3 regions of the Mesorhizobium sp. USDA 4413 genome follow, and region 1 is predicted to be linked to each of the others. Evidence: predicted binding sites of a transcription regulator. Region 1 holds the regulator's gene; each other region holds the start of a gene.
The links. Region 1 encodes LexA, which represses DNA repair genes until DNA is damaged. Its sites were predicted from a motif close to TGTTCNNNNTGTGTTCNG; they were not measured.

Region 1 (4,954 bases):
GGTTGCCGTCCGAACGCAGGATGATGAAATCGTCGAGATCCTTGTTGGGAAACCGCACCTCGCCCTGCACGCGGTCCTGCACGACCGTCTCGCCCTCGGTCGGCGCCTTGATGCGGATGGCGCCCTTGACGCCGGCCGGAGCCTCGGACGGATCGCGGTCGCGCCACTGGCCGTTGTAACGTGGCGGCAAGCCCTTGGCTCTAGCTGCCTCGCGCATCGCCTCCAGTTCCGCAGGCGTCTCGTAGCTGTAATAGGCCTTGCCCATGCGCACGAGCTCCTCGGCCACCTCGCGATGGCGTGGCGCACGTTCGAACTGCGAGACGGCCTCACCATCCCAGGAAAGGCCAAGCCAGGTCAGACCGTCGAGAATGGCGGCCGTAGCGGCTTGGGTGGAGCGCTCGCGATCGGTGTCCTCGATACGCAAAAGCATCGTGCCGCCGGTGTGCTTGGCATAAAGCCAGTTGAACAGCGCCGTGCGTGCCCCGCCAATATGCAGGTAGCCTGTTGGCGAGGGGGCAAAACGTGTGACGACCTTGTCGGACATGGAACTCTCGAAGAAGCACTGAAACGGCACATTTCGCGCGGGCTTCCACGCGACCGGCGTTCATGTAGCATAGGCGGTCTGGGGCGCAAGGGGCAGACCCGATGGCTGGACGTGGCGGGGGCGCGGAGGAGGGCGGAGGAACGACAGCAGGCGTCAGCGAGCGCCTGATGTTTGCTCATGCCGCGTCCACTGAAGAAGCGCCATTTTCGCTTCCGGAACTCCATCCACCCGCCGAGCTGCCGCCGCCCGGTTGCGGTGCGCTACAGCCGGCCTCGCCAACAGCCGTCGTCAGCAGGATCCGCAAACAGCTTGGCCGCGTTTCGCTTGCTGCGCTGCGCCGAAGCGTTGCGGTCGCTGCCACCACCGAGCTCGATCGTGGCGTCGGCTTTCTGCTGGTGCCGGTGTTTCTGGCCGCCGGTGTCATCTACTACTTTTCGCTGAGCACCGAGCCGGATCTCTACAGGCCGCTTGCGGCCGTGGCGCTGATGGCTGTCTGCGCGGCGGTCTCGCGCTCCTGGCAGAGAACGCATCTTCTGTTCATGGCAACGCTTTTCTGCGCCTTGGGCTTTCTCGCGGCCAAGGTGGAGACCTGGCGAATGGCGACCCCGATGCTGGGCTCGGAAATCCAGACAAGGCTGACGGGCCGGCTCGTCACCGCGGAGGCGATGGCCAACGGCCGTGTCCGGCTGACCATCGACCTTATTTCCACGGACCATCCGAAGCTGCGTTACGCGCCGGACCGCGTCAGGCTGTCGGCACGCAGGATCCCGCCCGGCATGACGGCCGGATCGATGCTGACCGGCTATGCCAAGCTGCTGCCGCCGACGGGCCCGGTTCGGCCGGACAGCTACGACTTTTCCTTCGACAGCTATTTTGCCGGCATCGGCGGCAGCGGCTTTTTCCTGGGCGACCCGAAGCTGGTTGCGCCGGTGGAGGCGCCTTTCGGCGCGCGCGTCGCCTCGGCAGTCGAAAATGCGCGCGAAGGGATCGCCGATCACATCAGGAGCAGCATAGGCGGGTCCGAGGGCGAGATCGCGGCGGCGCTGATCGTCGGCGTGCGCGCCGGCATTCCGGAGCCAATCAACGAGTCGATGCGGCGCACCGGCATCTACCACATCATCTCGATCTCCGGCCTGCACATGGCGCTGGTCGCCGGCACGATCATGGTCCTTTTGCGCGGCGCCTTCGCGCTGCTTCCGGATTTCTCCTCGCGCCGGCCGGTGAAGAAATATGCCGCCGGAATCGCGCTCATCTCGATCGCCGCTTACCTCGTCATCTCCGGCATCGTGGTGGCGGCCGAGCGAAGCTTCATCATGCTCGCCGTGATGCTTGCCGCCGTGCTCTTCGACCGTGCGGCGCTCACGATGCGCAACCTGGCGATCTCGGCAATCGCCGTGATCCTCGTCTCGCCGCACGAGGTGGTCGGCCCGAGTTTCCAGATGTCCTTCGCCGCCACCGCCGCCCTGGTCGGCGCCTATGCCGGCTTTGCCGACTATCGCGCCGGCAAAACGATCGCGCCGCCGGCAAAGCGTTCATTCCTGGGATTCCTGTCGCGAAAACTGGCGGTTGGAGTGGGCGGCGCCGCCGTGACGTCGCTCATCGCGGGCAGCGCGACATTGCTGTTTGCGATTTGGCATTTCCAGCGCGTGTCGCCGCTCAGTCTGCTCGCCAATCTGGCGGTCATGCCGATCGTGTCACTGATCGTCATGCCGTTTGCCGTGTTGAGCGCGCTGGCCATGCCCTTCGGTTTCGACGGCCCGTTCCTCTTTGTGATGGGCAAGGGACTGACGGCGATGATCGCCATTTCGGCATGGATCTCCGAACGCTCACCGGTCGACGCCGTCGGGCTGATCTCGATCCAGTCGGTGCTGCTGGCGACGATTGCGCTGGTCATTGCGACAATGGCCACAACCTGGCTGAGGCTTGCCGCCGTTCCCTTCGCGCTTGCCGCGCTGCTGGCCATTCCGCATGTCCGCACGCCGGATGTGCTCATTTCCGAGGACGCGCATCTGGTGGCGATGCCGATCGGCGGTGGCGAGCTTGCCGTCAGTCGCGCACGCGCCAACGAGTTCACCACCGACAATTGGAAACGGGCGCTGAAAGCCGAGGAAATCGTGCCGCCGGAGACGTTCGCCAAAGATGCGCTGGACATCGTCGATCCCGTCGATCTGCCGCCCGGCTCGCCCTTCTACTGCACGGGTGATCTTTGCATCGGCCGGCATCCGTCCGGCGCCATCGTCGCACTCGCTGAAACCCGCGACAGCGCCCGGCCGGCCTGCGGCTTTGCCGACCTCGTCGTCATCAACGACGCCACCGCCTACAATCCCTGCCGCGATCCGCGCGTGCTCGTCGTCACCAAGCGGCAGTTGGCGCGCGACGGCAGCGCCGCCGTCTTCTTCGATCCCCAATCGGCAACCGCGCGACCGGCCATCCAATATGCTGTCGAGCAGCCGTACCGGCCTTGGCACGAACAGCGCAAGTATACCCGCGAGGCGAGAGGACTGCCGCCTTATCAAAAGCCTCAGCGGACGGATGCGAAACCTTCGCAACCGGATCAGTAGCGGCGGATCAACCCGACGAGCTTGCCCTGCACCTTCACCCGATCCGGTCCGAAGATGCGGGTCTCGTAGGCCGGGTTGGCAGCTTCCAGCGCGATCGAGGCACCCTTGCGGCGGAAGCGCTTGAGCGTCGCTTCCTCATCATCGACCAGCGCCACCACGATCTCGCCCGGGCTTGCCGTGTTGGCGTTGCGGATGATGACCGTGTCGCCGTCGAAGATGCCGGCCTCGATCATCGAGTCGCCTTTGACCTCCAGCGCATAATGCTCGCCGCCGGCGATCATGTCCGGCGGCACCGTGATCGAATGCGTCTGGTGCTGGATGGCGTCGATCGGGACACCGGCGGCGATGCGGCCCATCACCGGAATGGATACGGCCGAGCCGGCATCGTCGTCGTTGCTTGGCGTCGGGGCGCGCGAGGGCGCAGCCGGCTTGACCTGACGGCTGAGATTGTTCTGACCCAGGCTGCCCTGGATGACGCTTGGCGAAAACTTCTTCGCCGCATTGAGGCCGGGTGCGATCGAGTCGGGCAGGCGCAGCACTTCCAGCGCCCGCGCCCGGTTCGGCAGCCGGCGAATGAAACCGCGTTCCTCCAGCGCCGTGATCAGCCGGTGGATGCCGGACTTGGAGGCGAGGTCGAGCGCTTCCTTCATCTCGTCGAAAGACGGCGGAATCCCGCTTTCCTTCAGCCTTTCGTGGATGAACATCAGAAGTTCATGTTGTTTGCGCGTCAGCATGGCGGCCCCCACGGGTTCTGAAACCAGAATCAGAAAAACAAACCCAGAACAAACACTATCTGTTCCAGTTGTGTTCCGCAACCGTTTAAAGTTTAGTGAACTCGTTGACGATTTGTTCAGCGTAACATCAGAACGCTGCATTCGGCGCCGGTCTCGGCTGCCGGCGCGAAGGGCTCGCGCACGATCAGGCCGTTGGCGTCGGCGAGCGTTCTGAGCATCGAGGAGTCCTGGATGCCGAACGGGGTCGCGACGAGCGTGCCGGCGTCCTCGCGTATGACGGCGCGCACATAGTCCTGCCTGAGATCGTTGGCCTGCATCGCTGCGCCCAGCCGGGCCGTTCGCAGCTCCTGCCTGTGGTCGCGGCCGCCGAGCCTGGCAAGCAGCGGCTTAAGGAACAGCTGCGAGCAGACGATGCTGGCCACCGGGTTGCCGGGCAGGCCGATGCAGCGGACATTGCCAAGCCGGCCGAACATCAGCGGTTTGCCGGGGCGCATGGCGATCTTCCAGAAGTCGAGCCGCATGCCTTCACTGGTCAGCACGTCATGGATCAGGTCGTGGTCACCGACCGAGGCGCCGCCGAGCGTGACGATGACATCGGCGTTCGCCTCGACTGCTTTCCGGACCAGCGCCGCGATCGCTTCCTTACGATCGGCGGCGATGCCGAGATCGAGCGCACGCGCGCCGACCGACTGGGCGGCGGCGGCGACGCCATAGGCGTTGGATGAAATGATCTGATCGGGGCCGAGCGCGCTGCCCGGCGGCAACAGTTCATCGCCGGTGGCGATGATCGCGACCAGCGGCCGGCGCACGACATTCAAGGCGGGATGGTTGGCCGAGGCTGCAAGCGAAAGGGCCGCCGCGTCGAGCACGCGGCCCTTTTCGAGCACCACGTCGCCCTGGACGAAGTCGAGCCCGCGGCGGCGCACATTGCGTGCTTCGGCCGTCGGCTCCGTCACCTCGATCTGGCGGTTGCCGAGATCGCGGACGTTTTCCTGGATGACGATGGTGTCCGCGCCTTCAGGCAGCGGCGCGCCGGTGAAGATGCGCACCGCCTGGCCTTCGCCGACAGTCCCGGAAAAGCCGCGCCCGGCGGGCGCCATGCCTATGACCTCCAG
Region 2 (4,954 bases), 1.3 Mb from region 1:
GAATTGAAATCAGGGTAAGGCAGCGCTCCCGTGAAAAGGACCTCGCGCCTTCACAGGGATCGAAGTCATGACTGAGGGACAATGCCGTGACTTAGCGTTCACTGCATTGTGTCGGGGGGAAGGGATGGGGTTTTACGTTCGCAAATCGATCAGCGCGGGACCGTTCCGGTTCAATTTTTCATCGGGCGGCGTCGGTGTCTCTGTGGGCGTGAAGGGGCTTCGGATCGGAACGGGTCCACGGGGCCATTACATCCATGCAGGCTTTGGCGGTCTCTACTACCGAGGGACGCTCGGGAAGGCTGGTGCGAAAAACACCGCCCGGCAGCCAGCACCTCAAGGGCTGCAAATGACGCCGCAACCATCAGCCCCAGAATATATCGCCGATGGGGTCGTGATGAGGGAGATCGAGTCCGGCGACGTGATTGATATGCGCGATGAAACCTCGGCTGAGGTGCTGGACGAAATCAACGCCAAACAGTCGCAAACGCGGCTCTCGGTGATCCTGGCTGTTCTGTTCGGCATCGTGGGTTTCTTTGTCGGAAAAGCAATCGGCGGGGTAGGGCCGGTGGTTGGGGTAGCCGCCTTCTTATCTGGCATGTTGATTGGGGGTTGGTTCGACGGCTATCGCCGGGTGAGCGTGCTTTACTATGATCTGGAACAGGACGCCGAGGCTGCCTACGGCAGGCTGGTGGCTGCATTCGAGACGCTCACTGGTTGCGCGGGAAGGTGGCATGTTGCGGCAGGGGGCAAGATTGAGGATCTGACGACTTGGAAGCGGAACGCTGGCGCCAGCATGCTGGTCGACAAGAAGCCGACGACACTAGCAAGCACGTTACCCCAGGTTGTTCGCAGCAACGTTACTCCGCCGTCGATCCACGTCGGCCGGCAGGTTCTCTATTTCATGCCGGACCTTGTCCTGGTGAAAGATGGCAATCGGTACGGTGCCGTCGGCTATGCTGATCTTCGGACCCAATTTGCTCCCAGCAATTTCATTGAGACTGGCCGAGTTCCATCCGACGCCCAAGTCATTGGTTACACCTGGACACACCCCAACAAGAGCGGCGGACCCGACCGGCGGTTCAAAAACAATCGGCAGATTCCCATCTGTCGATATGAGGCGTTGCGACTGTCGAGCGGTAGCGGACTGAATGAACTCCTCGAGTTCTCGAAAACGAATATCAGTCAGCCGTTCTGTCAGGCAATCTCAGCGCTGGCCCAAGTGCACGGCTCGCACCGATCGACACCGCATGTGCAGCGCAGCCTAACGTCCAGATCGTGAACCTGCGCACGTAGGAAGGTCCACTGCAGCGAACTAGCGGAGGCCCTCGCAAGGTTTCCATCGCCGTCTCGGTCGAGTTTGCCGCCCCATGAGCACCAACGCGCTTCCTCACATGAGGAGATTTGCGAGCAAGCGTCGAGGCTGGCAGGAGTAGCTCTGCGCGACCTGCCGGTGCGTAATTAGGTCCAACTTACGATTTGTTGGAGGCTTTGGATCATCGGAGTGACCGGCGCGCCAATCCCACGGCGCCTCGAATTCGCCAGTCCACAACCAATTTCTGGCAGTCTTCGCTTGTAATTGCTGCTCCGCATACGCGCCGTGGCTGTATCGGGGCCAATCAAGAGCCTGACCGTGCTCAACCATCCAAGACGCCACGCTAGCGCCGTCCGCGCGACGACAGTCGCGCACGAAACGGTGGTACCTATCCCATGCGACGAAGTTGCATTGTACCGGGCGAGATGCGGCAAAAAAGGTGTCGAGGGCCTCGGTGGATCGACTTCCACATGGATAATCCAGTCTATTTGCATCTTTGCAGAGCTGGCGGCTCTCAGGCGCGTCGATTCCGTTAAAGCGGATGCGCTGACCGTGGACTTCGATCGTGTCACCGTCCACAACCGATGCCGTCCCCATAATGGTCTGTGGGTTGGCGGCAGTCCAGTTGGCTACTGTCGCTCCAAGATCGCCATGGCTGTCCGCAGCGAGGGGAAAAACGGCATATGCTGAAGCCGCCAGGCCAGCGACTGCTAGTGATGCGACTGCAAACGTCCGGCCGCGGGAAGCGCGGGCAACAGAGCTTCGGCGTCCAGGCCGTAAGCGCGACCGGTGCCGGCGGGATTGCCGATCGTTCCTCAATTGCTGGCTCTCCCCACTTGAAACGACGGACTAGCGTCCTCGTCCTCTCTTGACCGGCGCTTTCTTCTTCGTAGCTGTCTTGCGGCCAAGACCGAGCGCTTTGGCAAGACTGGAGCGGCTTTCTGAATAGGTGGGAGCGACCATCGGGTAGTCCGGAGGCAGTCCCCATTTTTCCCGATATTCATCGGGCGTTAGACCGAAATGCGTAGCCAAATGCCGCTTGAGCGATTTGAATTTCTTCCGTCCTCAAGGCAGATGATGTAGTCGGGAAACACCGACCGCTTCGGATTGACCACATCGTTTTGGGCTGGGGCTTTTGGTTCGACAGGTTACTTAACTCTGGAAAGCGACAAGTTTACGCTCTCAATAAGCTCGGGCAGGCAGGTAACTGGCACAGCGTTCTTACTGACGTAGTCGGAGACGATATCGGCGGTAAAGTCGATCAGATGGGCCACCTCATTCTCGGGACATGGTATATCCTTCTACTGACTGCAATGGCTCTGTTGATAGCCGTTCCAACAGACAATTCCAGGCCTTGCAGCTTTGAACGCATGCACTTTTTCGTCTGGGTGAAAAATTCAGACACCGTGGTTGGGGTCGAGAAGGTCAGCGATACTGGCTGGTTGCGTTTAGGAACGGCCGCCATTTTTCCTGCACGCGTGGCCCTTGCGTTCTTGATCTGTTCTGATATCCTTTCTTAACCCGTTCCGAATAATGTTCCTCGGTATTTTCGGAGGGGATCGAGTTTTGCTTGTTGAGAATCTTTCAATCGGCCGAGTTGTCATGCATGAGGTATTCCAGAGGAAAGACGGGCCTAATGTAGTGCCACCATCCTACGGGAAGGAACTTGAAGTTCTAGACTCCAAGGCTCTTAGTCATTTTGGGATGCGTATCACCGAAGCGCTCTCTGCACAGTCCAAGAGCATAGAGATGCGGATAGTGAAGACCGACGACGCAAGCGTTGTTGGAACGGCTCGACGTCTTGTTCTCGCAGCCGACACCGATTTTCCCGATATCTCCAAGCACATGGCAGATGCTCTCGCTGACGCACAGAAATCACGAGGGATTCCCGGGGGAATGCTTCTAGTCTTCGATGGGAAAGTCGGTGCCGATGGAAAGCCCTTCGTAGGGGTGATCAAAGCGGAGATGCAGTCCGGCTTTCAACGCCGATTAGATGCCGCAAAAATTGTGACCGAATTTCTCGAGAACATCTTCCTGACGCCAGCCACGAGACTTTACAAGCTTGCCCTGTTCATTTCTGAAGATGTCGCCGTCACGGCAAGCACAAGTTGGCGATGCTTCGTATTTGACAGCAATATCACTGCCGCCCGCCGAGAGAACGCGGCCGTATATTTCTACGACGGCTTTCTTGGCTGCGCCTTTCCTGAGAACGGAAAATATGAAACCGCGAAGTTCTTCGACCTCACCAAGGAATTCGTTCGCACATCGATAAATGACCGAGATCTCCGAAGGGATCTGGGCGACGCGCTGTTCGCCTTCGTTAAGGTAGATCAAGCACCAACGTTCACCTCGCAACAGTTCGGCGAAGCGTATCTGCCACCCGAATTGCGCGACCCATTCAACAGGTTCCTCGAGGCCAAGAAATTCCCGACCGATAGAGCCGTGGTTCGGGATATTAGCGAGATGGGTGGTAGGCTGCGGCGCCGGAAGTACAAGTTTGGTCCAGACATCGAGTTCTCGGCGTCCCCGGACGCGATACGCAATGGCACCGTGACAATCGAGGATGTCCCGCCTGGCGATGTTTCCGATAGCGAGGCTGCAAGTTGGACCAGGATCACGGTCCGCAGGCCAGTCACCGAACAGCTATGACGACCGAGCTCGAGATCCTGCGGCGCTGGGAGGCGGAGCAGCAGTACTACGACGCCTGGGGCAGGTTCATCGTCCACGCGGTCATCGACGGGCTCTCGACCCAGGTGGAGGCGCCGGATCTGTTCTTGCGCCTTCCGGTTAAGCACAGGCTGAAGGAGAACAAGTCGCTTATCCAGAAGGCACTCTATCGCGGCAAGGGCTATGCAAGCCCGTATGATGATATCGAGGACAAGGTGGGAATCCGGTTCGTCGTGCTCACCTCAGACGAAATACCCATCGTCGAGAAGGCGATCACCGAATTCGGCGACAGATACTGGTTTTGGCAAAAGGCCCGGGACTTCGCCGAGGAGCGGGCCCGCAAGCCTTGGGAGTTCGGCTATCAGTCGGTCCACTACGTGGTTCGGGCCAAAGCGGGGGTAGTCTTCGAGGGCGTTCCTATACCGCTGGACATTCCGTGCGAGATCCAGGTCCGCACGCTGCTGCAACACGCCTTCAGCGAAGTCACCCACGATACGATCTATAAGCCGAGCGTCAAATCGACGCCTGAGATGATGCGGGCTGCGGCTAAGGCGATGGCGTTGATCGAAGCGACTGACGACTACTTCCGTCAAGTTGGCAACCTCATCGACGCATCGGTCAAGAGCGTCAAAGCATTGATCGACGCCTTATCCATGTACTACCGACACAAGATCGGCGTAGACGCGACTGTCACCACTTTCGACGGCGAGCTGATCGACGCGTACCTCCCACTGGCCGGCGAGAGTTCAATCGAAGACATCCTTCTTTGGCTGAACACCAAGGATTTCATCATGGGGCGCATCAAGGATCGGCTAGAGGACCAGACGCTATTCGCGTTGCCTACGATCTTGTTGCTCTACTTCGTGGTGGGCAATTTTCCGAGCATCGCCGCCTCGCCCGGTTTACTGACCGATGAGGAACTCGGGCCGATATACTCCGATCTTGGCTTGGCCCTCCCGCAGTAGACAACAAAGC
Region 3 (4,954 bases), 4.1 Mb from region 1:
TAATCGTCGCCGAGCAGACTGTCCGTCTGCCGCCGCTCGCGTTTGGTCGGGCGGCCGCTGCCGGCCTCGCGCAGCGCCGGAATGGCGTCCGGAACCGCCCCGCCTTTGGGCGTCGGCGCCGGCGACATGTCCTCGTAGAGCAGCCGCGCTTCGTCGGCCGGGCCGCGTCGCGTGCCGCAATTCACCACCTTCCAGACCAGAATACGGCCCTCGAGCGTGATGGTGAGCACGTCGCCGGGCTTGACCAGATCCGAGGCCTGCGCTGCTTTGTCGCGATTGATGCGCACGCGCCCGGCGACGACCACCTTCGCCGCCAGCGAGCGCGATTTCACCGCGCGCGAGAAGAACAGCCATTTGTCGATGCGCTGGCGGCCTTCTCCAACCATCGCGGCTAGCTTTGTTGGAGCATGATCTTATCCGAAAACCGGGTCCCACTTTTCGCTGACGCGGTCCTTCGGTTCGGGATCATGCTGGCTCTTTGATGGAGCATGATCTCGCCCGAAAACCGGTTCCCACTTTTCGCTGACGCGGTCCTTCGGTTCGGGATCATGCTCATGCTCTAGCCTATTTCTTCAGCTGGTCGCGCAAGGCGGCGAGCTTGGCGAAAGGCGAGTCCGGGTCGAAGCGCTGCGGGCGTTCCTCGCGGGGCTTGCCCTGGAAAGCCGGCTTGCCGCCAGGAGCGTTGCCCTTGCCCTCCTGCCTGTTGCCCTTCCAGTCGGGCCGGCCCTCGCGGCGGCCCCCTTCGGGGCGCTCGCCCTGCGGCCTGCCTTCGCGCCGGTCGCCTGCATCCGGCCTCGGCTTGAACTTCGAGCGGTCGAAGCGCGGCTTGCCGGCGCCATCGCGGCGGCCTTCATGCGCCGGCTTGTCGCCGGGCTGGCCGCCGGCGCCTGCCTCGCGTGCGGGCTGGCCACCGCGCTGGCGATTGTCGCGGCGGTTGTCCTGGCGATGGCGCGGGCGCTGGTGATCGAAACGCGCCTGGCGCCACAGAAGGACAGGCTTCGGTTCTTCAGCCTCGGCCGGGGCTTCGCCGGCCTTACCCTCCCCCTCGTGGGGAGCTTCGGCGGTATTGGTGCCGTCTGCGTCGCCGGCGCCATCATCCCCACCCGCGTCGCTCCGCGCCGCGACCTCCCCCATCGAGGAGGAGGTAAGGGCGTCGGCGCCTTCGGCCGACTCAAGCACTGCAGCCGCCGCAGCGGGGGCCTCCACAGTGGGAACCTCTTCCGCGACCTCGGCCGCAACTTCTGCCGGCTCTTCAACGGCAGGTTCCGCCGGCGCTTCCGAGCTGGCTTCGGCCGGAACTTCCGCGACGGCCTCAGGCGCAGCTTCGGTGGTTGCCGGCTCCGAGCTTTCCGCCGCTGCCTCCGCGACCGCGACCGCGACCGCGTCCGTTGCCGCAGCCTGCGCCTCCGTCGACTGCGCGGTGCGCGCCGCGTCTTCGGCAGCGAGCTTGGCCGCGGCCGCTTCGCGTGCGGCGGCGTCGAGCGCGTCGAGCTTCGCCTTCACCTCGGCGGCCGGCTTGGCCTCCGAGCGATAGCCGAGACCTTTCAGGATTTCCTCCATGTCGTCGGCCGTGGCGCCGAGGATCGACATCATCGGCGGTGTCACCATGAAGGCGTGGCCATCATAGGCGCCGTCCGGACGCTGGCCGAGGCCGGGCTTCCAGTTGGTCGCCGGGCGGATGAGGTCGGCAAGCCGCTCGAGGATGTCGACGCGCACGGCGCGACGGCCGAGATTGCGGTAGCCGGCGAGCTTGTAGAAGGTCTTGTCAAACGCCGGGTCGATGACCACCGAGGTGCGGCCCGAGGCCAGCGCATGCACAACGTCGCCGAAGCCCGGCTTGTCCTTGCCGTCGTTCTTCAACGCCCAAAGCAGCGTCACCAGTCCCGCCGGAGCCGGCTTGATCAGCGCCGGCACGAAGACGTGGTAGGCACCGAAGCGCACGCCCAGGCGGCGGAGCGCCGCGCGGCCTTCCTGGTCGAGCGACTTCATCTCTTCCGCGATGTCGCGGCGGTTGATCAGGCCGAAATGCTCGACCAGCTGGAAGGCGATGCCGCGCGCTATGCCGGTGATCTGGTCGGCATTCTTCAAGTCGACCAGCGGCTTCAAAAGCGACTCGATCTGGAAGTTGACGAAACGCTCGGCGCGCGCGGCGACCTTGTCGCGGGCAGGGCCGGTCAGCTGCTCGTCGGCAAGCAGGACCAGGCGCGGTTTCAGCGCTTCGTCGCCGGCGACCAGCGTGCCGATCGGCGCGCCGATCCAGCGCAGCACGCCGTCCGAGCCCAGCGCCAGGTCGCCATTCGCGCAAGCGGCAAAGCGTTCGGCGCGCGCGTCGAACTCGGCCGCGAGCGCCTTCTGGGCGGCGGTGCGCACTGCCTTGGCGTCCTCGCCGCCGGCGCTCTGGTCGGCGGTGAAGCGGAACCCTTGCAACTCGCCGACATGATGGCCTTCGACGAGGACGGTTCCGGTAGGGCTGATTTCGGCTTCAGGCATGGTATTTTCTCTAAGGCGCCGCATGAGGACGGAAGTCCTGCGGTCTACGAAGCGTTTCGTCAACCGCTCATGCAGCGCATCCGACAATCTGTCTTCGATTTCGCGCGTCTTTTCCTGCCAGTGTAGCTGATCGGCCAGCCAGCCCGGCCGGTTGGAGACGAAAGTCCAGGTGCGGATCTGCGCGATCCGGTGCGACAGCGTGTCGATGTCGCCGTCCGTCGTGTCGGCGCGCCGCACCTGCTCGGCCATGTAATTCTCATCGACATGGCCATGGCGAGCAAGGTCCATATAGATGGAGGCGATGAGGTCGGCATGCTGCGCGGGCGCGATCTTGCGGTAGTCGGGCAGCGCGCAGGCTTCCCAAAGCAGCGCCACCCGCTCCTTGCCGGTGGCCAAAGCGTGGATGGCGCTATCGCGCGACAGATGCTCCAGAGCCTGCGCGTCCACCGCCGGCAGCGCGCGGGTCAGGCCTTCGACCGGCGCGCTGGCCTCGATCGAGCGCTTCAGCGCGTCGAGGCTGGTGAAATCGAAATCGGCGGTGCGCCATTGCAGCACCTTCACCGGATCGAAATCATGCGCCTCGATCTTCTGCACCAGATCCTCGTCGAACGGGTCGACCTGGCCGGTGACGCCGAAGGTTCCGTCGCGCAGGTGCCGGCCGGCGCGGCCGGCGATCTGGCCGAGCTCGGCGGCGGTCAGGTTGCGGTATTGATAACCGTCGAACTTGCGGTTCTGGGCAAAAGCGACGTGATCGAGGTCGAGGTTCAGGCCCATGCCGATGGCGTCGGTAGCAATGAGATAGTCGACATCACCGGACTGGAATATCTCCACCTGCGCATTGCGGGTGCGCGGCGAGAGCGCGCCGAGCACGACGGCGGCACCCCCCTGCTGCCGGCGGATCAGTTCGGCGATGGCGTAGACCTCGTCGGCCGAGAAGGCGACGATCGCCGTGCGCCGCGGCAGCCGGGTGAGCTTCTTCGAGCCGGCATAGGCAAGGTGCGACAGGCGCGGCCGCGTGACCACGGATACGCCCTTCAGCAGTTTTTGCAGGATGCCGTGCATGGTGGCCGCGCCCAGAAGCAGCGTCTCCTGGCGGCCGCGCAGATGCAGAATGCGGTCGGTGAAGATATGGCCGCGCTCGAGATCGCCGGCGAGCTGCACCTCGTCGATGGCGACGAAGGCGGCGTCGGTTTCGCGCGGCATCGCCTCGACCGTGCAGACCGAATATTTCGCGCCGGCAGGCACGATCTTCTCCTCGCCGGTGATCAGCGCCACCTTGTGGGCGCCGACCTTCTCGCAGACGCGCGCATAGACCTCGCGGGCAAGCAGCCTCAGCGGCAGGCCGATGATACCGGTTTCGTGCGCGACCATGCGCTCGATGGCGAGATGGGTCTTGCCGGTGTTGGTGGGGCCTAGCACGGCCGTCACGTCGCGGCCCGAAAGGATCAGCGGCTGGGAGTGTTTCGGCTGGATGTTCATCGGCTCGGAAATAAGACTTTCTGCCGCTTCTGGTCGGAGGCGCGGCGGCGCCGCCGCGTGTGACAGCCGACACATAGGGATTTAGCGCGCCGAGCGAAAGCGGAATGTTCGTCTGGGGGCAGGCTGGAAGCGGCAGCCCGGTCAAAATCGGCTGCCGTTAACGGCTGGAACGAGTCTGGAACGAATCGGCGACGAATCGCTGACTCGTTCTGATTCAGGTTTTGTTCACGGCTATATGTGGATTTTTTGACGATGAGTCTCACCACATGCTGAATCGGAGAGATTGGCCCATTTCATGCTTCGCCTCCGCTGGAGCCAGGCCGTCGTTAACCTTTGCCGGTGACCGGTCGCGGCCGGCTTGGGGTGCTTGGTCAAGCTTATGTAATTGTTGAACTTTCTTAATCGCTTTTTACGATTTCAGCGATGCTCGGGCCGCTCGCCGTTAACTTTTCGGCCAAAGCCGGAACGAATCGGCGACGAATCAGCGATCCGACGGTTTCCCGGTTTGTTCACCCCTAGATATGGTGTTATCCACAGCTCGCCCACCGATAATTCACAGCTTGTGTGGACACTTGCGCACAAGAAGTGCAGCGGCCGTTAACTTTTGCGTCCCGAATTGAGGCAAGGTGTCACGCCGGCCCGGCCGGCGGACAAAAAAGGCGGCTCCGGTGCCGGGGGCGCCCCGGCGACGAATGATGCCGAGCGAAGTACCGGGGTCAGGCGAAATACTGGCCGCCATTGGCGGTGATGGTCGAGCCGGTGATGAAGCCGGCCTCGTCGGAAGCCAAGAAGACGACGCAGCGCGCGATCTCTTCCGGTTCGCCGAGGCGGCCGACCGGGATCTGCGGGATGATGCGCTCGCTGAGCACTTTCTCGTCGATCGCCTTGACCATGTCGGTGGCGATATAGCCCGGACAGATGACGTTGACGGTGATGCCGGCGCGGGCGCCTTCCTGGGCGAGGGCCTTGGAGAAGCCGATGTCGC

Region 2: ACVMIM_RS27760 (nucleoid-associated protein) is a predicted target of LexA. The motif match lies at 2,801-2,818, and genes of this name have one in related genera.
Region 3: ACVMIM_RS01435 (helicase-related protein) is a predicted target of LexA. The motif match lies at 4,135-4,152, and genes of this name have one in related genera.

What each region holds. Positions count from the first base shown of each region.
Region 1 is NZ_JBVPRP010000001.1:4,413,959-4,418,912, reverse strand. It holds gene gltX (glutamate--tRNA ligase) at 1-544, opposite strand, end outside; gene ACVMIM_RS21570 (ComEC/Rec2 family competence protein) at 646-3,105, shown strand; gene lexA (transcriptional repressor LexA) at 3,099-3,839, opposite strand; gene ACVMIM_RS21560 (molybdopterin molybdotransferase MoeA) at 3,956-4,954, opposite strand, start outside.
Region 2 is NZ_JBVPRP010000001.1:5,702,244-5,707,197, reverse strand. It holds gene ACVMIM_RS27780 (hypothetical protein) at 1-71, shown strand, start outside; gene ACVMIM_RS27775 (DUF4236 domain-containing protein) at 125-1,279, shown strand; gene ACVMIM_RS27770 (thermonuclease family protein) at 1,388-1,909, opposite strand; partial or broken gene ACVMIM_RS27765 (Ros/MucR family transcriptional regulator) at 2,162-2,607, opposite strand; gene ACVMIM_RS27760 (nucleoid-associated protein) at 2,915-3,961, shown strand; gene ACVMIM_RS27755 (GTP pyrophosphokinase) at 3,958-4,944, shown strand.
Region 3 is NZ_JBVPRP010000001.1:280,221-285,174, reverse strand. It holds gene ACVMIM_RS01440 (RNA-binding S4 domain-containing protein) at 1-386, opposite strand, end outside; gene ACVMIM_RS01435 (helicase-related protein) at 565-3,969, opposite strand; gene phbB (acetoacetyl-CoA reductase) at 4,686-4,954, opposite strand, start outside.